Regions from separate parts of the Pseudoalteromonas sp. R3 genome, predicted to be linked through region 3. Evidence: predicted binding sites of a transcription regulator. Region 3 holds the regulator's gene; each other region holds the start of a gene.

What was found. Region 3 encodes FliA, which starts transcription of late flagellar genes. Its sites were predicted from a motif close to CTAAAGNTNNNNNNNNNNNNGCCGATA; they were not measured.
Region 1: a site for FliA is predicted at 1,359-1,385, ahead of pomA (flagellar motor protein PomA). Genes of this name have one in related genera too.
Region 2: a site for FliA is predicted at 2,488-2,514, ahead of ELR70_RS09710 (DUF4402 domain-containing protein). Genes of this name have one in related genera too.
Region 4: a site for FliA is predicted at 3,236-3,262, ahead of ELR70_RS10770 (DUF3530 family protein). Genes of this name have one in related genera too.

The regions. Positions count from the first base shown of each region.
Region 1 is NZ_CP034835.1:918,904-924,014, forward strand. Features, by position in the region: gene ispA ((2E,6E)-farnesyl diphosphate synthase) at 65-952, opposite strand; gene xseB (exodeoxyribonuclease VII small subunit) at 959-1,201, opposite strand; gene pomA (flagellar motor protein PomA) at 1,444-2,211, shown strand; gene ELR70_RS08955 (flagellar motor protein MotB) at 2,214-3,146, shown strand; gene ELR70_RS08960 (hypothetical protein) at 3,321-3,845, shown strand; gene ELR70_RS08965 (hypothetical protein) at 4,144-4,809, opposite strand.
Region 2 is NZ_CP034835.1:1,064,176-1,069,286, forward strand. Features, by position in the region: gene lgt (prolipoprotein diacylglyceryl transferase) at 2-796, shown strand; gene ELR70_RS09700 (thymidylate synthase) at 949-1,782, shown strand; gene ELR70_RS09705 (hypothetical protein) at 1,852-2,466, shown strand; gene ELR70_RS09710 (DUF4402 domain-containing protein) at 2,686-3,270, shown strand; gene ELR70_RS09715 (DUF4402 domain-containing protein) at 3,310-3,765, shown strand; gene ELR70_RS09720 (hypothetical protein) at 3,826-4,065, shown strand; gene ELR70_RS09725 (fimbria/pilus periplasmic chaperone) at 4,035-4,637, shown strand; gene ELR70_RS09730 (hypothetical protein) at 4,652-5,111, shown strand, end outside.
Region 3 is NZ_CP034835.1:3,093,098-3,098,208, forward strand. Features, by position in the region: gene ELR70_RS18615 (chemotaxis response regulator protein-glutamate methylesterase) at 1-219, opposite strand, end outside; partial or broken gene ELR70_RS18620 (chemotaxis protein CheA) at 300-2,536, opposite strand; gene ELR70_RS18625 (protein phosphatase CheZ) at 2,552-3,322, opposite strand; gene cheY (chemotaxis response regulator CheY) at 3,342-3,725, opposite strand; gene ELR70_RS18635 (RNA polymerase sigma factor FliA) at 3,769-4,503, opposite strand; gene ELR70_RS18640 (MinD/ParA family protein) at 4,506-5,111, opposite strand, start outside.
Region 4 is NZ_CP034835.1:1,364,905-1,370,015, forward strand. Features, by position in the region: gene ELR70_RS10755 (phosphotransferase) at 1-468, shown strand, start outside; gene murU (N-acetylmuramate alpha-1-phosphate uridylyltransferase MurU) at 465-1,142, shown strand; gene djlA (co-chaperone DjlA) at 1,132-2,001, shown strand; gene ELR70_RS10770 (DUF3530 family protein) at 2,334-3,203, opposite strand; gene ELR70_RS10775 (DUF368 domain-containing protein) at 3,400-4,281, shown strand; gene nhaD (sodium:proton antiporter NhaD) at 4,503-5,111, shown strand, end outside.

The DNA.
Region 1 (5,111 bases), 2.2 Mb from region 3:
AGTATAACTGAACTAGTTATTAATTTAGCGACTTATCAGTCGATTGCTAGTCTGTTTGCTGGGTTTAGTGGTCTCTGGCGATGATATAATCTGCTAGCAAAGCCAGAGCCTTTGTGTCTGCATCAATGTCTTGCAATGCCCGCTTTGCTTCATCAACCAGTGCCTGCGCTTTTTGCTTTGCGCCTGACAAACCCAGTAGTGCAGGATACGTAGATTTATTGTGTTCCAGATCAGAACCCTGCGGTTTGCCTAGTACTTCGGTGTTGCCTTCGATATCCAGAATGTCGTCCTGAACCTGAAACGCCAGGCCAATATTTTGGCCATATTCACGTAACCGTGCAAGCGTATGTGGTGACACATTGGGTGCGCATAGAGCACCCAGCTCAATGGCACAGGTGAGCAGAGCACCTGTTTTTAAGCGGTGGATACGCTCAAGTTGCTCCAGCGTGACTGATTTGTCTGTTGCAGCTAAATCTAGTGCCTGACCCCCGACCATGCCCTGTAAACCAGAAGCCTTTGCAAGTGTATTGATCATGACAATCTGATTATTTGCCGGCACGGAGAATGCGTGTCCTGATAACAACTCAAATGCCAGCGTCTGCAAAGCATCACCTGCCAAAATAGCCTGTGCTTCATCAAAGGCGATATGGCAGGTCGGTTTACCGCGACGCAGGTCATCATCGTCCATTGCAGGTAAATCGTCGTGGACCAGTGAGTAGCTGTGAATACATTCAACAGCAGCGGCTGCAACATCCAAGTCATCAGGTGCAGCGCCAAAAATCTGACCTGCCGTGTAAACAAGAAACGGGCGCAATCGCTTGCCACCATTACTAATACTGTAACGTGTTGCAGCAATGGCTGTGCTGTCACTGTCCAGTTCCTGTGCAAAGTATGCTGCTACGGTTTTGTCTACCTGGGCTCTGGCTTGGGCAAGTTGTGCTTGTAAATCCACCGTTTATTATTCCAGCTCGTCTGTAAATTCGTTCAGTGGGCTTTGCTCATCGTTGCCCAGCAAAATTGCGACTTTCTGTTCAGCCTGTTGTAGCTTTTGTGAGGAAGCATTGGCCAATTTAATACCCCGTTCAAATTGTTTGAGTGATTGTTCCAGGGTCAGTTCGCCGCGTTCCATGTCCTGTACTATGCCTTCAAGCTCGCCAACAGCTTCTTCAAAGCTCATGTTTTCCGGTTTTTTTGTCGCCATGTGCAATATTCACTTTGAGCTAAATTAAAAAACGCCTAATTTTATGAGTATTACAGATTGAGGTCAAAGATCTCTCGGACTTTTTACGTTATATAGTCCGGGGGGAATTGCCAATGGCTTATGAATTCGCAATTTCAAGGCAATTTAATATAATTGAGTTAAGTTATTGCAAAACTGGCCGATAACTCTGTCGATAATAATAACTGCGTGATAGATAGCGGGTAATTTCTTTTGGAGGGTGTGTGGATTTAGCAACCGTGATTGGGATCTTAGGGGCCATTGGCTTGATTGTGATGTCCATGGTACTTAGTAGTGATGGCCAGGTCGCCATGTTTTACAACACTCCATCAGTGGTTATTGTATTTGGTGGCTCGATATTTATCGTGCTTTCTAACTTTACCATGAGCCAGTTTTTTGGCATTGGTAAGGTGGCCGGTAAGGCCTTTATGTTTAAACTGGAAACACCTGAAGAGTTAATTGAAAAAGCAGTTGAACTGGCTGATTCAGCACGTAAAGGTGGGTTTTTGGCGTTAGAAGAAGCGGAGATCCCTAATTCCTTTATGCGCAAGGGTGTTGATATGCTGGTGGATGGCCACGATGCAGATGTCGTCCGGGCAACATTGCAAAAAGACATTGCACTGACCTCTACTCGACATGAGATGGGCGCCGGGTTGTTTAAGTCTCTGGCGGATATCGCTCCGGCAATGGGTATGATAGGGACCCTGATTGGTCTGGTAGCTATGTTATCGAACATGGATGATCCTAAGGCAATCGGACCTGCTATGGCCGTAGCACTATTGACCACTTTATATGGTGCGTTTTTAGCGAACGTAGTCGCCATTCCTATTCAGGTAAAACTGGAGCTGCGCAAAGACGAAGAAGAACGTAATCAGCGATTGATCCTGGATGCTATTTTGGGCATACAGGATGGGCAAAACCCGAAAGTGATTGAAGGTATTCTGAAAAATTATCTGCCTGAGTCTAAACGGGGTGGTGAGGCCGAGGAGTAGTTATGTCGGACGAGAACGAATGCAAATGTCCCCCCCCAGGCTTACCTGCCTGGATGGGGACCTTTGCCGATCTGATGTCGCTGCTGATGTGCTTCTTCGTTCTGCTGCTGGCGTTTTCGGAAATGGATGTACTGAAGTTTAAGCAAATAGCAGGCTCGATGAAGTTTGCGTTTGGTGTACAGAACAAAATTGAAGTAAAAGACATTCCCAAAGGTACCAGCGTGATTGCGATGGAGTTCACACCGGGTAAACCCGAGCCGACACCCATAGAAACGATTCAACAGCAAACTGTTGAGATGACTCAGCAAATGCTTGAATTTCAGGCCGGGGACGAAAGCTCGGCGGGTGGTCGACAAGAACAAAGGGGCAACAAGCGTGGTGGTGAATCTTCCAGTACGGCCCAAGAGCAGTCGATGACTCAGGCAATAGCAGCTGCGGAGCAAGAGCAAGTAAACGAGCTGGTGAAAAAAATCGCCCAACAGCTTGAAAAACAAATCATGGATGGTGCTATTGAACTTGAATCACTTGGTCAGCAGATCATCATACGTATTCAGGAAAACGGTTCTTTTCCATCGGGCAGTGCATTCTTACAACCTAAATTCAAGCCTGTGATCCAGGACATTGCGCAGTTACTCAAAGATGTACCCGGCGAAATAACGGTGTCCGGGCACACTGACGATTTTCAGTTTTCAAATGAGCTTTACAGCAATAACTGGGATCTGTCTGCGACCCGCGCGGTTGCGGTTGCAACTGAAATGCAAACTGTACCTGGGTTTGATAAAAACCGCATGGTGGTGGTTGGTCACGCAGATACCCGGCCACTGGTCCCCAACGAAACGGATGTAGATCGACGACGTAATCGCCGGGTGGAAATATCGATTATGCAAGGCAAAGCCAAAGAATCCGACCCAATAAATGTGCGTGGAAACAACTAGAAGTATTGCGTGGTACCGATTCTTGGGCTAGGCTATTCAGCGGATTTTAATCTAATAATGTTAATGGAGAAAACAATGCTAAGTAAATACGCGTATATGCCGGGTTCCAATGGTGGTGGTGCTGACGAAGGTGATGAACAGCCAAAGTAATGGCAGTAAGGTTATAATCTGATAATGACGAGTATCGATATTCTTGGGCCCCACGTCCCGGTTATTCACAATACACTGATAGCGATCATTGATAGCCAGATGATTTTGGTGTCGATAGCCGTTGTATTGTTCTATTTTTTAAAGGACAGACAAGCGTTAAGATACTCGTTACTTTGCCTCGTTTTCTTTATCAATGGTTATTTAACCTACGACCTAATTTTGAGTGTCGATGGTGGCAAAGTCTACCGTTACATTTACTGGGCAGCGATGGATGTACTCTTTATCGCCATAGTTGCCTACTGGGCACTTAAAGACAAAATGTATATGTGGCAGAGTATCATCTGTCAGCTTGTGGTTATCCCCGCCCCCTTATTACAACTTTTCAGGCTCGTTGATCGCCATCTGATGGATCTCAGCTACTCAGGTTACCTGTACATGACGGTATTACCTTTGGTTAATTATGCAACCGTGTTCTTATGCTTTGTGCCGCTTATCTATGTGTTGGGTAAAAATAGAAAAACCACTAAAGTAACCGAAGAAACCAGCTAACCCCGGGCTGTTACCTGCTCCTGTTTACAGGTCGGCTTAACAATCCGAAGTTCATATTTTCTCGCCTCAAAATGGAACACTTAATGAAGCAAATTGGTATAACCCCTCGCGTGCGAGGCGCCAGGAGCGCATAGGTAACACTGCCATAGGCTTGTTCAATTTGAAGGAGTAAATAGGACGCTAACGGCGTTAAAAATTTCTCATTTAGAACAACTAAACAGCAAAACTTTTGCCTTGTTATCGACCCTATTTTCTCGCCTCAAAATAGAACACTTAATTAAGCAAATTGGTATAAAAACTACTTAATGTCGATTTGAGTAATACTCAGTTCGGCATCATCGTTGTCTATTGCGAGTGTGCCGGAGACCTTTACAGCTGTTTTATTACCCGAGCTGTCAGGCAACGCCACACTGGTTGTGCCAAACTGACATGACTCTAGTTTATCCGTAGTTGTTAAAGCAACGCTCAGGCAATGTGTTGTTGCGTTATCACCTGTACCCTGAGTTTCACAGAAGCTAGGGTTTAAGGTATCCAGCTGGCTTTGTGCTACCTGTGATAATGAATAGGATAATGCGAACCCATCTTGGGTGCAGTTCATAGTCACAGGGTTCTGGTTGCTTTCTGATGTACCTAACGTAAAGCGGTTTTCATCTTTATCACGGTACCAGATAGTGATGTCACTGGCTGGGGTTGTTAATGTGGTATGTGCAGGAGAGCCCAGGCTGCGCCAGTCATCAAGAGATTTCAGCTCAGGTAAAGCACCAGTAAATGTAATTGCAGGGCTGTAGTAATACAATTCTCCCTGTTTAACCGAGCCATTGTCGTCACCTATCCAAGTCTGGGCACCACTTGAACCAAATATGTCGGCTGCCAGCAAGCACAGTGTTTCGTCTGAACTGAGCTGGTGAGAAGCATTTAATGAAAACTTGTCTGCATAGATAAGCAGCTGCGGCTTTGATTGCAACCGTGCTCCTTCGATCTGCCAGAAAACAGCGGTGCGCTCAAACTTGTTGAGCGAGCGTTGCGCACTAAAATCGTTGCCGCAACTTTGTACGGTTGAGCTTGTATCCGATGACCATTGTTACTTGACGAATTTGGATCGGCTTTTAATGGTTCGCTGTTTTCTCCGCCACAGGCAATTAGCAAAACGGTTGGAAGAATGAGGGGGATGAGATGTTTCATGCGGTCCTTCTTAACTACGGCTGGGAATGTCTTAGTGCGGACATTATATCGCCAGCCACAGTTAAATCGAGGCAAAAAGTGTGG
Region 2 (5,111 bases), 2.0 Mb from region 3:
GATGGCTTTGCAGTTTCCAGAAATCGATCCAATCATATTCTCGATTGGACCCCTAAGTGTACGCTGGTATGGCGTAATGTATTTAATCGGTTTTGCGTTTGCGATGTGGTGGGCAAACAAAGAGGCTGACAAGCCCAATTCTGGCTGGACCAAAGATGAGGTCAGTGATCTGCTGTTTTACGGCATGCTCGGCGTGATCTTGGGTGGCCGAATTGGCTATGTGTTGTTTTATCAGTTCAGTCACTTCCTTGAAAACCCTATGTATTTACTACGTATCGATCAGGGCGGCATGTCATTCCATGGTGGCGCACTGGGTGTGATAGCCGGTATTTTTATCTTTGCATGGCGGTTTAAGAAATCTCCGCTGGCTGTGGGCGATTTTGTTGTGCCTATGGTACCGGTTGGTTTGCTCGCGGGGCGTATCGGTAACTTTATCAATGGTGAGTTATGGGGCCGGGCTACGGATGTTCCGTGGGCGGTGGTTTTCCCGACTGGAGGTCCGATTGCTCGCCATCCATCGCAACTTTATGAAGCATTTCTGGAAGGCCTAGTGTTGTTCATTATACTGATTTGGTACAGAAAACAGGAACGTCCGGCGGGAAGCGTTGCTGGCCTGTTTTTACTCGGTTACGGCACTTTCCGTTTCATTGTTGAATACTTCCGCGAACCGGATGCACATATCGGCTTGTACGCAGGTATGATTTCTCAGGGACAGATTTTGTCCTTACCTATGGTGATCGGTGGTCTGGGTTTGATGCTCTGGAGCCACAAGCGTACTGCGACAGCACGCGCTTAAACCATATCGGGGCCCTAATCTTGGGGTCCCGTTTTACCTGTCAATAAATCCTATCGTGAATTAGTTACCCGGGCCTGCGAACGTAGTATACTTTCGTGCTATACAAAGCCCTTGAGCAGGGTCAATAGTGAGATCATTGTGAGGAGTAAAGCATGAAAGTGTATTTGGAGTTATTGCGAGATGTATTAGAAAACGGCACCCAGAAAGGGGACCGCACTGGTACAGGTACGCGCTCCGTGTTTGGCCGTCAGATCCGCCATAACCTCAAAGATGGCTTTCCTTTGCTGACCACCAAAAAGCTACACTTTAAGAGTATTGCCAACGAGTTAATCTGGTTTCTTAAAGGCGACACCAATAAAACCTGGCTCAATGAAAACGGCGTTAAAATCTGGGACGAGTGGGCGCTGGAAGATGGTGAGCTGGGTCCAATATACGGTAAACAGTGGACGGCCTGGCCCACTAAAGACGGTGATGATATTAACCAGATCGACTATGTTGTTGATACACTAAAAAACAATCCCAACAGCCGTCGTATCCTATTCCATGGCTGGAACGTTGAGTATCTGCCGGACGAGTCGATGAGCCCACAAGAGAATGTTGAGGCTGGTCGTATGGCCTTACCTCCGTGTCACTTGTTGTATCAGTTTTATGTCGCAGACGGTAAGTTATCCGGACAGTTGTATATTCGCAGCTCAGATATCTTTCTTGGGTTACCCTATAATATCGCCAGCTTGTCTTTGTTGGTACATATGCTGGCGCAACAATGTGATCTGGAACCCGGGGAGGTCATTGTCAGCTTTGGTGATTTGCATGCCTATTCAAATCATATGGAGCAGATTGAGCAACAGTTGCAGCGTGAGCCTAAGGGACTACCGACGTTGAAAATTTTGCGCAAGCCTGAGTCTATTTATGACTACCAGTTTGAGGATTTTGCGATTGAGGGCTACAACGCCGATCCCAATATCAAAGCGCCCGTTGCAATTTGATCTTAGGCTGTTCCAGATATGTAGTAGGCGGCCAGTGAGGGCCGCTTGTTGTAGAAGGAGAAAGACATTATGTCTATCCATTGTGAAGTAGCTCAGCGATTGCCTTATCAGCGCGTTGGCAAGTGGACCGCACTACTGGCGGCAGTCGGGCTGTTATCCGCGTGCAGCTCAAAGCCAACAGCTGACGAAGAAGCACAAGCACTTGCCAGGGCTGAGTTGATCAAGACCTACAATGAGCATAAGGCGGGTATCGAGCGTGTTGCCGCGATGGAGCAGGATTTGTCACAGCTACTGGCATTGTTGTCTTCCGCCAATGATATCAAGCCGCTTGAAGAGAAAATCGCGCAGCCAGAGAAAGGCGTTGTCACTCATCAAGTGGCGCCAGACTCCGCCAGCAAGCAGTTCAATACACCAAACTCTGACTCCATTGTTGTGCAGTTTGGTCGTCACCTTTTGAATACTCGGGCTCAGGCACAAAATGAACGGATAAAAGCATCTTTGTCTCTCATACAAAGTTACTATCCTGACATGTTCAGCTCCGTATCAATATATTTACAAACACCGGCTGTGAATGGCACTCAGTTTTACCTTTCTCAGGCTTGGGGGTTCATGTCTGTGCAAGAAAGTGTCGTGTTTTGCCGTCTTATTCAGGCCAGTGGTCAACCATGTAAATTGGTTAACTAGCTAAAAAACATTGAAATAATATTAAAGATTTTGTATTTAGGTACGATATAAAAGAAGTCTGAGTAGTGTTTTTATTCAAATTGAGCACCTTTCTACCCAAGGGCACTCGAGTAAGTTGATAAAATCATTATAAAGTCTTAGTTGTACGTTCAGTGTAAAGCGCTGCACGTGTGGTTTGGCCGGATATGGAAGCGGCTATTTAATGAAAAGGATTAGCTGATGGAAAAGTTAATGAACAAGTACTCTCTACTCTCAATTCTGGCTGCAATGCCTTTACTGGCTGCTGCGCAGCCTGCGGAATTCAAAGCATCCGTAACAGTAAGAAATATTTTCACCTTTGAAAATGCTGAACCGCTTAGCTTCGGTACTATACGTGCCAGTGGCGATACAGGTGGTGTAGAAACGGCAACTTTGGTTATTGCTGCCAACCCTAATACAGCTCCTCGGGCTGACTCAACCGATGTAACAAAAGCTGAGATTGCTATTCTGGAACCCGGTACTCCGGCAAAGTTTACCGTTGATGGCGTTTCACCTTACGCGACATTGACTATTACCGATCCGACAGAAACCGATGTGTTGCCGAAAGATCTACCACCTACAACACCCGGTTTCAAACTAGGTACATTCACTTACTATGTAACATCTGGTACTTCACCAGCCCCGGCAACAACCACAGTACAGGCTGATGCTGAGGGTAAAATTGCGTTTAATGTAGGTGCAACACTGACCACAACCAGTGCCGCTGCAGGAAACTATATTGACGGTGAGTACGAAGGTACGTTCAGTGTTGAGCTGAGCTACTAATCGGCTATGGCGGGTGATTGAATAGCCCGCCAGTTTCATATGAAGGCGCTTTTATTACTCGTCAGTTTGATAGGCAGTATGTACTGTCAGGCGAGTATTATACTCAATGCTGACCTTAATTTTGGTACTGTTATTGTGGCAGACCCCAGTGTGGTCGGCACTGTCACTGTGTCCCGGGGTGGTGGAACAAGTTCCTCTGGCAGTATTCATGTGGTTGAAAAAGGTCACCCAGCTGAGCTGATACTGGAGTCCTTCCCCATTGGTGTTTATCTGAATATCTCAACAGATATACTTGATGATGAGCTGGCGCATACTCAACTTATCAGCCAGGGCAAATTACGTGTAATACAGCTCCACCATCCAGTCAGAGTCTTTACTGATAGATACGGTCGCGCCCGGCTTGTGATAGGTGGCACATTGCAGAGCATGCCCAATGCAGGCAGCTACCTGGATGGGCAGTATGAGACAACAATCAGCGTCGAAGTTAGCTATTAAGTTATTTAGTAAGCACAGACTCATATTCATCGCCGTTAGAAGTAGAATAGGCAAAATCCAATGAAATATATTACTCACATCGCTGTGTTGGTGCTGTTGTTTTGTGCCGCGCAGTCTCAGGCTAACCTACTGATTTCACCCACCCGTGTCGTGTTTGATGAGCGCCAGCGAAATGCCAAAGTATTTCTGATCAACAATAGCCAGGAGTACAAAACTTACCGTCTGAGCTTTAAAGAAAAGCTGGCGCTGCCAGAGGGGGGTATAAAGATGTGTCCGAGCAGGACAACCCGAAACGTTTAAGTGGCTTGCTCAGAATGACACCCAAACAGGTGCGCCTTGCACCGGGTGAGCGTCAGGTCGTAAAACTCGCTTTGCGCCGGAAAAAAGACATGGCTGCGGGAGAGTACCGCTCACATCTGTTCTTTCAGGCATTACCTGAGAAAAAAGACTCTGCACAACAGGGAGTTGGGATCAGGCTTAACATGATCATGAGTTACAGTATTCCTGTGATTTACCGTCAATCGGCATCCGTGCCTCGTGTGACCATTGATGATGCAAAGATGAGCCGCTCAGAAAGCGGTCGTTACGACACTGTTAGCCTGGCGCTGTCACGTCAGGGTGATGCAAGTACGTTTGGCCAGGTCAGTGTATTTTGGCGCGGGCACAATAAAGCTAAGTGGCAAGAAGCCGCCATAGTGAGCAGCTACAGCATTTATCCCGAGGTCAGTCAGTCTCACTTGCAGTTAAAACTGATAGACCCGAGCATAGTGCAGGGCGCGCGCTCAGGGGAATTAAAAGTCGTGTACACCGGCAGTGGCGAATATCAGGGACTGCCATTTGCAGAGCGCACTTTCTCTGTCACTTTACGCTGATCTCTGGCAATTAGATGGTGAGATTTGTTCTGATTCTGTTACTTGGACTGGCGTGGGGAAGCGCCATGCCTGTCTACAGTGCTCAGCAGCAGGACCTCTCCAAGGCGCTCAGTACGCTACAACGTATACAGGCTAAGCTGACACAGTCTAAAGCCAGCCTCACTGTCAATAATCAGCCAAAACAAACAGGTATCCCGGAAGGGGAAGATTTGTTTTTGTCTGTGTATGCCGACAATGTCTATCTGGGCGAAGTGTTTGCGGTTAAAAGTCGGCGAGATGCAAAAATTGAATTGCGCAGCTTATTTGCCGTACTGGATTTTGCCATCAGTGATGATGAAAAAGCCGATCATTTCTCTGGCTGGTATTTTAGCCCGGAACGCACTTTTTCATTTGATAGTGCGCAAGGGATGGTTCAGGTTAACGAACAGCAATACGCTGTTGTGCAGCAGGATGTATTGCATACGCAGGGTGAAG
Region 3 (5,111 bases):
GCTCTGCATGATCTGCTTCACTGCGCTGATACCATCCATCACCGGCATTTCCACATCCATAGTGATCACATCCGGTCTGAGGCGAGCAGCTTTATCGACTGCTTCCTGACCATTTACCGCAAAATCAATCACTTGAATTTCTGGATCTTTTTCTAGTATTTCACTCACTCGGCGACGAAAGAAGCTCGAGTCATCTACAACTAATACTTTAACTGCCATTGGCATTGCTCTTTTATTCGTTACAGATCCGAAAAGTGGTGTCAAAGACACCACTTTGTCGGTATAAATTCGCCAGGTATTTACTTACCGGCGTAATATTTCAACATGCTGGGACGTCCAGGATAAGCGCGATACCACCATCAGAAGTGATTGTTGCCCCGGCCATACCAGGTGTACCTTGCAACAAGGCGTCAAGCGGTTTAATTACCACCTCTTCCTGGCCGATAAGAGAATCAACAACAAACCCAACCTGCTTGGTGCCCATCTGAACGATGACAACGTGCCCTTCAGCCTTGCGAGCGCCTCTGTCAGCACCTTTCACAAGCCAGTGCTCCAGGTAGAACAAAGGGATGGCCTTTTCACGTACTATAATGGTCAGTTGCCCATCAACGACATTAGTCTTAGTCAAATCCAGGTGGAAAATTTCGCTCACGCCGGCAAGCGGCAGAGCAAATGTTTGCTGACCAATCATAACCATTAAGGTTGGCAAGATTGCCAATGTCAGAGGCACTTTGATTTCAAGGATAGTGCCCACGCCCAACTCAGACTGGATATTAACAGAACCATTGAGCTGAGTGATCTTGGTTTTGACCACATCCATACCCACACCTCGGCCAGAGATGTCGGAAATTTGTTCTTTGGTTGAGAAACCAGGTGCGAAAATGAGGTTGTATGCCTCGTTATCTGATAAGCGACTTGCCTGATCAGAGTCAATAACACCTTTGCTGATAGCAATTTTCTTCAGCTTCTCAGGGTCCATACCTGCCCCATCGTCACGGATGGTCAACAGAATGTGGTCGCCCTCCTGAGATGCAGATAGCGTCACTGTACCGGTTCTTGATTTACCTGCGGCTTCACGCACGTCTGGCATTTCAATACCATGATCCACTGAGTTTCGAACCAAGTGAACCAAGGGATCCGCAAGGGCTTCAACCAGGTTTTTATCCAGATCGGTATCTTCCCCTTCCAATACCAGGCTAATGTCTTTCTTAAGACTACGAGCCAAATCACGAACAACCCTGGGGAAGCGGCCAAATACTTTCTTAATTGGCTGCATCCGGGTCTTCATGACAGCACCCTGAAGGTCTGCTGTAACCACATCCAGGTTTGAAATTGCCTTGCCCATTGCTTCGCTGTTGGAGTTATTGGCCAAACTAACCAAGCGGTTACGCACTAACACTAACTCACCGACCATATTCATGATCTCATCCAGGCGTTTGGTATCAACCCGAACTGTGGTTTCAGCTTGCGCGGCAGGTTTCTTCGCTACCGCTTTATTATCTGCTGCCGGCTTAGCCTCAGATGCGGGTTTTGCAGCTGGAGCTTTGGCTGCTGGCGCTGGCGCCGGTGCAGGTTTAGCTGCAGGTGCTGCCGGCTTAGGTTCTGGCTTAGGCGGTGCTTTTGCGGCTTCGCTAGGCGCAGCTACATCTGCTTCTGTTGACTTAGGCGCTTGCCCTTTACCGTGTAACTCATCCAGTAAGGCTTCAAATTCGTCGTCATTAATCTCGTCGTCATCACCACCCGACACAGGTGCCTTTTCAGCAGCTGCGGGTTGTTGTGGTGCCGGTGTGGGTGCTGCGGCAGCAGGTGTTGCACCAAATTGTCCAACGCCGTGTAGCTCGTCTAACAAACTGTCGAATTCGTCGTCGGTAATATCACCGTCATCGCTGCTCGGAGAGCTTGGTGCAGCGCTCGGCTTAGCCGGTTCTTGTGAAGCTGCCGATGGACCGTTTCCTGAACCGTGTAGTTCGTCCAGCAAACTCTCAAATTCTTCTTCGGATATTTCATCAATGCTGTCAGAGCTTTCACCAGAAGACTCGCTTACAGGATCGGACGGTGCATCAAAAAGCACATCGTCAGCACTGGGTGTCGCGACAACTGGCTCAGGCTCTGCAGCGGCTGGAGCAGCAATCACCTCATCTTCAGATTCCGGCTGACTAAGTTGGTGTAACACCTCCAACAAATGGGGATCAGCTGGCTCGGGTTGTTCGCGGTTTTGGATACACGAGAACATTTCGTTGATAGTGTCCAGTGACTGTAAAATCACATCCATCAACTCAGCCGTAACGTGACGCTGCCCTTGACGTAGGACATCAAACACGTTTTCCGCACCATGACAGGCATCAACCAGTTCGGTCATGCTTAAGAAGCCAGCCCCCCCTTTGACGGTATGGAAGCCTCGGAAAATGGCATTTAACAGCTCTTTATCTTCCGGATTATTTTCTAGTTCGACAAGCTGCTCTGATAACTGTTCGAGTATTTCCCCAGCTTCAACAAGAAAGTCTTGTAAGATATCTTCATCGACTTCAAAGCTCATTCGCATACTCTCCTATTAGAAGCCCAAACTAGACAACAGGTCATCAACTTCGTCCTGCCCGGATACGACATCATCTCGAGACTCAGCGTCCATTATTGGACCCTCTGGACCTGATAACTCATCAGCAACGGGGGTGGCTTTAGTTTGTGACTGCGGCTGGGCTGCAGTTTGTTGACTTTCATCTGCACTGCCGAATACAGTCAACAAGTGAATAAGGCTGTCTTCTACTTCACGAACCAGCTCTATAACACGCCGGATCACCTGTCCGGTTAAATCTTGATAATCTTGCGCCATCAGTACGTTGGTCATCAGACTCTGTAATTCATCTGTACGGCCTCTGGACGACTGCATAAAACTGTCAAGATCGTGACATAAAGATTTGAACTCTCCAAGCTGGATATCCCGGCTCATCAGTCTGTCCCAAGTGGGTTTGATTTCTGAGAGTTCATCGGCAAGTTCTTGGGCTAAGGGAAGACTCGCTTCTACGGCATCCATGGTTTTATTAGCCGCGCTTTCTGTCATCTCCATGACATAATTTAGGCGCTGCTTCGCATCTGGAATGGCTTCTGTCGTGAGATCAGCTAAACGGGTATCTAACTCAAAGTTTTTCAATGATTCATGAAGTTGTCGAGTCAGCTTACCCACTTCAGCGAATAGCTCTGATTGTTCTTTGTTAGTGGCCTCAATTAATATCTCATCAGCCTTTTCCTGCTCACCTTGTTCTAGGTATTCAACGAGCAGTTTAGCCTGTTCCAGAGTTATCTGTGGCACAGAAGATGTTGACATAAGCCTACCCTTATCAATACTAGCCTAAACGTTCGAACACTTTTTCTAGTTTGGTTTTCAGGGTTCCTGCCGTAAACGGTTTAACGATGTAACCATTAACTCCAGCCTGGGCAGCGGCAACGATTTGTTCTTTTTTCGCTTCTGCTGTAACCATAAGTACTGGGATGTGTTTAAGCTTGTCATCAGCACGAATTGCGCGTAACAAATCGATACCTTGCATGCCCGGCATATTCCAGTCAGTTACGACGAAGTCGAAGTCCTGATTTTGCAACATTGGAAGTGCCGTACTGCCATCATCAGCCTCTTGAACATTGGTAAAGCCTAAGTCTCTTAGCAGGTTTTTGATTATTCTTCTCATCGTAGAGAAATCATCAACCACGAGAATTTTCATGTTCTTATCCAAAACTTCCTCCGGTGAGGTTTGAACCTATATTGTAAAACTTACTCTAATTGATCCAGTCATTGATCTTTGCACGAAGCTTGATCATTGCTTGACCGTGAATCTGACTCACTCGAGATTCGCTGACCTCTAAAATCGCGCCAATCTCTTTTAAATTCATCTCGTCGTTGTAATACAAAGACAGCACCAAAGCATCGCGCTCAGGTAAAGTCTTGATAGCATTGACTAACGACTCGTTAAAGCGCTCATTTTTAACATTATTGAATGGTTTGTCTAGCGCAAAATCGTTGCCTGCGGGAGAAATTACGTCTTCGTCGACCCCAAGGTCTTCGATGCCGATAACTTTACTCGCATTCACATCATGTAAAATATGATGGTACTCATCCAGCGTAATATCAAGTTTTTCAGCGATTTCAGTATCTTTTGGTTCACGCCCAAGCTGAGATTCGAGCTCAGCAATGGCTTCTGCTACCATTCGGCCATTTTTGTGGACAGAGCGTGGAGCCCAATCACCGCGGCGTATCTCGTCTATCATTGCGCCACGGATTCGAATACCTGCAAACGTTTCAAAGCTTGCCCCTTTGCTTGCGTCAAAATTTTTACAGGCTTCAATTAATCCAATCATGCCTGACTGAACTAAATCATCTAACTGAACACTGGCTGGTAACCTAGCTAACAAATGACAGGCCACCTTTTTTACCAAAGGTGTATGACGCTCAACCACCTTGTGAAGGTGGTCCGTCGTTTGATATCCCGCCATGCGGTTGACCGGTGAAGCCATCGTTAACCGTTTACCAGTTGCTCAATAAAGAATTCCAAATGACCTGATGGTTGATGGGGGATGGGCCACTTGACAGCTTTGCTTGCCAGGCCTCTGAATGCCACGGCAGCAGGTGAATTGGGGAAAAGCTCAACGATGGTTTTTTGACGTCGCGAAGATTTACGCATATTTTCGTCAAACGGAATCGTTGCAACCAGTTCCAGAGCAACATCTAAAAACCGGTCGGTGACTTTGGATAGTTTTGCGAAAAGCTCTTGCCCTTCTCTTAAACTGCGTACCATATTGGCCACAATTTTAAACTTATACACTCCATGCTCGCGGCTTAGGACTTTGATCAACGCGTAAGCATCGGTAATCGAAGTCGGCTCGTCGCATACCACGACCAACACGTCTTGAGCAGCACGAGAAAAGCTCAAAACCATGTCTGAAATACCTGCTGCGGTATCGACAATTAAAATGTCAAATTCGCTACTGAGTTCACTGAACGCACGTATTAGCCCAGCATGCTCGGCAGGTGTTAACTCCACCATACTTTGCGAGCCAGACGTCGCAGGTACGATGCGGATGCCAGCAGGCCCCTCAACCAAGATTTCGTCTAGTTCACATTC
Region 4 (5,111 bases), 1.7 Mb from region 3:
CAAACTCAGGTCACTATGCATCGAGACTTTCACAGCCGAAACATCATGTGGCATCAGCAACAATGGGTGGTCATAGACTATCAGGATGCTGTGCAGGGGCCGGTTTGCTATGACGTAGTTTCGTTACTCAAAGATTGTTATCACACCTTGGCGGATGCTCAGTTCGAGCACCTGCAACGTCATAGTTTCGATGTACTTAGCAAAGCCGGACTCCTAACCAACAGCAGTTATACAGATTATCAGCAACAGCTGGCGCTGACAGGGTTACAACGACACCTTAAAGCAGCCGGGATATTTGCGCGTCTGTATTTACGAGATGGAAAACCCGGTTATTTACAGAATATTTTGCCGACACTGCAATATATTTATGACGCAGCAAAATGTGTTGATACATTTCAGTGGCTTGCAACCTGTTTGCAATCCGAGATAATACCTTTGACAGAAGCAAAGCTGGAACAACAGACATGAAAGCAATGATTTTGGCTGCGGGCCGGGGCAAGCGTATGATGCCGCTGACGGCATCGATACCAAAGCCGATGTTGGAGGTTGCGGGCAAACCCTTACTGGAATATCACGTGATGCGTCTGGCGCAGGCTGGGATCAGGCGTATTGTGATTAACCTGGCTTGGCAAGGTGACAAGATACGTGAGTATTTTGCTGATGGCAGTGCATATGGTGTATCCATTCAATACTCACAAGAGCCCGAAGGTGGATTGGAAACAGCTGGCGGTATAGTTAGGGCTTTACCACTGTTATGTGAAGACGAAGACACGTTTATCGTGATTAACGGTGATATTTTTACAGATTACGCTGTACATGATTTGTCTCGACTGCATTTATTACCCGGTGAAGCGCATTTGGTGTTAGTGGAAAACCCGCCTCACAACTTACAGGGAGATTTCCCTCTTGCCCACCAGAGCACCAATACACAGGCGTACACGTTTGCAGGAATTGGACTGTATCACAAAGACTTTTTCAGCGCGGTCAATGAACAGTTTTTAGCTCTGGGCCCAATGCTCCGAGAGGGGTTAGCGCAGGGCCAGGTCTCAACAGAGCTCTTCCTGGGGCAGTGGCATGATATAGGTACTCCAGAACGCCTGGCGCAGATCAACAATGCAGTGGAGCAGGCACATGTGGGGTAAGTTATTAGGCACAGGGTTTGGCTTTTTGTTTGGCAAATGGCTGGGTGCGATCCTGGGATTTTATCTGGGGCATTTATTTGACAAGAGCCTCAGGCAAGATTTCGACAAGGTAGGTGGTTTCCAGGGCTTTTTGAATGGTGATGATCTCAGTGAGCGCCAGGCTTTGTTTTTTTCCAGCTGCTTTTCTGTCATGGGACACATTGCTAAATCCAATGGCAGAGTCAGCGAGGTTCATATCCGTGCCGCAACCGCTTTTATGGATGAAATGGCATTGGCAGGCGATGATCGACGTGAGGCACAGCATGCCTTTCGCGCCGGAAAGGACGCTGATTTTTCCATTAAAGACTCAGTTCGAGAAGTCAGAGAAGCCTTTGCCAGACGTTATGACTTGTTGCAGTTGTTCCTGGAAATCCAAATTCAAATGGCTTTTTCTGATGGGCATGTGTCGGAGCAGGAACAGACTCTGTTACGAGAGGTCAGTAAATACCTGGGGATCTCCCAGACTCAGTTTAGCTTTTTGCTCAAACGGTATCAGGCTGAATTTCGGTTTCGACAGCAGCGTGCACAGTGGCAGTCTCAGCAACGTCATAATCAGGGACAGCAAAGACAACAACGCAGCTCTTCCGGTCCAGCTCAGCAGTCGATGGTGTCTCGCAGTGAAGCGCTGGCAGTGTTGGGGTTAAGTGATGGTGCGTCAGAAAAAGAAATCAAGCGTGCCTACCGCAAGTTGATGGCACAGCACCACCCTGACAAACTGGTCTCTCAGGGCTTGCCCGAGCATATGATGGAAGTTGCTAAGCGCAAGAGTCAGAGTATTCAATCTGCTTATGAGCTACTGAAACAAAAACGCAGCAGCTGAGTGTGGGTGTAAGGCGAAAGAGTCAAAGTAGCATTGCCAATCACTGCCTATGAGCTACTGAAACAAAAACGCGGCAGCTGAGTGTGGGTGTAAGGCGAAAGAGTCAAAGTAGCATTGCCAATCACTGCCTATGAGCTACTGAAACAAAAACGCGGCAGCTGAGTGTGGGTGTAAGGCGAAAGAGCCAAAGTAGCATTGCCAATCACTGCCTATGAGCTACTGACACAAAACCGCGGCAGCTGAGTGTGGGTGTAAGGCGAAAGAGCCAAAGTAGCATTGCCAATCACTGCCTATGAGCTACTGAAACAAAAACGCAGCAGCTGAGCATCGGATTAAAGGCGGCGTAAAAACCCTGTTAGCTCTTTGCGTAGCCGTTGATGTTGCATTGGCTGGTGCTGCTGGCCAAACAATTCTCGCTGGCGATAGTCGAGTTTGCTGTTACGTCTGGCCCAGCGCCGACGTTCATCAATGGTATCCAATACTAGTGGACTGTCAAAAGTATAGAATACATCCAGCAGCGCGGGGGCAACCAAAGAAAGGCTGGCTGGTAAATGGCTGTTGCGTTGTGCATTAGCTAGTTGCGCGCTGACTGTGATCAGGGCATCGACACGAATATTGGGCAGGGTCGCCAGATATTCTGCAAAAAGCCCCGCACTGTTACCAAACGCCACAATCGCAATATGCTCTTGCTGACGCAGTGCCAGAGTTTTGTAGAGTGCTTCAAAGCGAGCAACTAACGCAGCTTTGTAACTGTCTAACGCAAATTCGCTGAGTATAGGCAGTACCGTGCTTTTTACCTCATTGGGCTCATCCTCCATAATGCCCTGCGTAATATCATTGCCCTCGGTAAGGTCTGGAACTGGCAGTGTATAAGTATCGTATCCATCGTCCGTGAGCGTCTGGTGTAAGTAACTCAAACCGTTATTGTACAGAGGGCTTTGTTCAAGACCAGGCAGCAACACAATAATACCGCGTTTTGGCGCCGCCATATATTCAGAAAACAACACGGCAATTTCCTGTTCTTCATCTTTGATAGTCAGCAGCTTTTCACTGCTCAACCAGTAGCGCAAGTCGCTGTCAAACACGGATGACTTACTGGGAGGTGGCTGGTGCTCGGCTGCGTTTGAAAACGTGCTGGCAGCACAGATACAAAAGCTTGCTAACAAGCTGATTATGAGTGGCAACAGGGAATGTTTAAACATAGCTTACGTACTTAATGACTCTATTGCGTTTGTATCGGCTATTTGTTGCAAAGCTTGAGTGTAATCTGTTTTCGGCTATGTGCAGCGTCATAAAATTTCGGTAAACTCGTGCCGGAAAAAAACAATGGAGAAGGCTTTGAGCAATAAAACTGATACCAAACGTGATTTTATTTGGTTGTTTTTTAAAGGGGCAGGCATGGGAGCCGCCGATGTCGTGCCTGGTGTGTCTGGCGGAACCATCGCATTTATAACCGGTATTTATGCGCGCTTGCTTGGCGCCATCAAAAGTGTCAACCTGGACGCTATCAAAACGTTACGCTCAGACGGATTGCAGGCAGCATGGCGACATATCGACGGGACCTTCCTACTGGTGTTGTTTGCGGGCCTGCTAACCAGTGCAGCTTCTTTGGCTAAGCTCATTACTTACTTGCTAGAACATCACCAATTATTTGTCTGGTCATTCTTTTTTGGCCTTATCATCGCGTCCTTTATTCATGTTGGTAAGCAAGTTACCCGTTGGGATTGGCGCACGGTAACAGCCTGTATGGCTGGTGCAGCCATTGCGTATGGCATAACTTCTTTGGCGCCCGCGGAAGCGGTGCCACAAACCTGGTACTATTTTGCAGCAGGCGCCATAGCCATTTGTGCGATGATTTTGCCCGGCATTTCAGGGAGTTTTATTCTGCTGCTGCTGGGTATGTATGGTCATGTACTGAGTGCGGTCAATGAGGTTGAGGTACTATTGATTGCCTTGTTCCTGAGTGGGTGTGTGGTTGGTTTGATGGCGTTTTCACGTTTATTATCATGGCTGCTAAGCCGTTTTGAGCAAGTGACGTTTGCACTGCTGTGCGGCTTTTTACTGGGGTCTTTGAACTTACTTTGGCCCTGGAAACAGGTACTGACGACGTATACCAACTCTAAAGGGATTGAAAAACCTTTGACTCAGCAAAATGTACTGCCCGCTGAGTTCGCTCAAATATCAGGCCAGGATCCTTACGTACTGGGGTGTGTGTTGCTCGCCGTTGCCGGCTTAGTGCTGATCCTTGCCATTGAGTGGATCAGTAACCGAGACGCATAGTCGACCTGTTCTTTCGGTCAACTGATAAAATTTCATCATTGTATCATACGGGTGTGTGACGCAGGTCACACACCCGTTTTTTATTGTCTGTCGGGCGTTAATTAATTTAATCATGCGCGAACTATAGACTTGTGTCGAATGCAGGTCGTGTGAAAAATATGCTATCAAGTAGCCGCGCTAAAATTAACCACGTTTTAACCTCGTTTCGGACCTGATAACTAATGAAAAACTCGCTATATGTTCTGCTCGCCTTAGCTACTCTGCTCTGCCATCCTGCAGCCATGTCGGCTGCGGCGAATCATGTTGCAACACCTGTTGATCTTACCTCAGCTTTGCTGGGTTGGTTTTGCATCGCCATTTTTGTATTGGCGTATATCCTAGTCATGCTGGAAGAAAAGCTTCACATGCGTAAGTCTAAGCCTGTACTAGTGGCGGCCGGGTTGATCTGGATGATGATTGGCGGTTACTACGTCATGAATGATATCCCCGAGCTGACAGAGCATGCCTTTCGGCATAATTTACTCGAGTTTTCTGAGCTAATGTTGTTCTTGTTGGTTGCCATGACTTACATCAATGCGATGGAAGAGCGACGACTATTCGATGCCTTGCGCGTATGGATGGTACGTCGGGGGTTTAACTTTCGCACATTATTCTGGCTCAGTGGATTTCTCGCCTTTGTCATTTCCCCGATCGCGGACAACCTGACAACGGCTTTGTTAATGTGTGCGGTGGTGATGAAAGTCGGGCAGGGTGACAAGGAATTTATTAACCTTAGCTGTATTAATATCGTTGTGGCAGCAAATGCGGGGGGCGCTTTCAGTCCGTTTGGA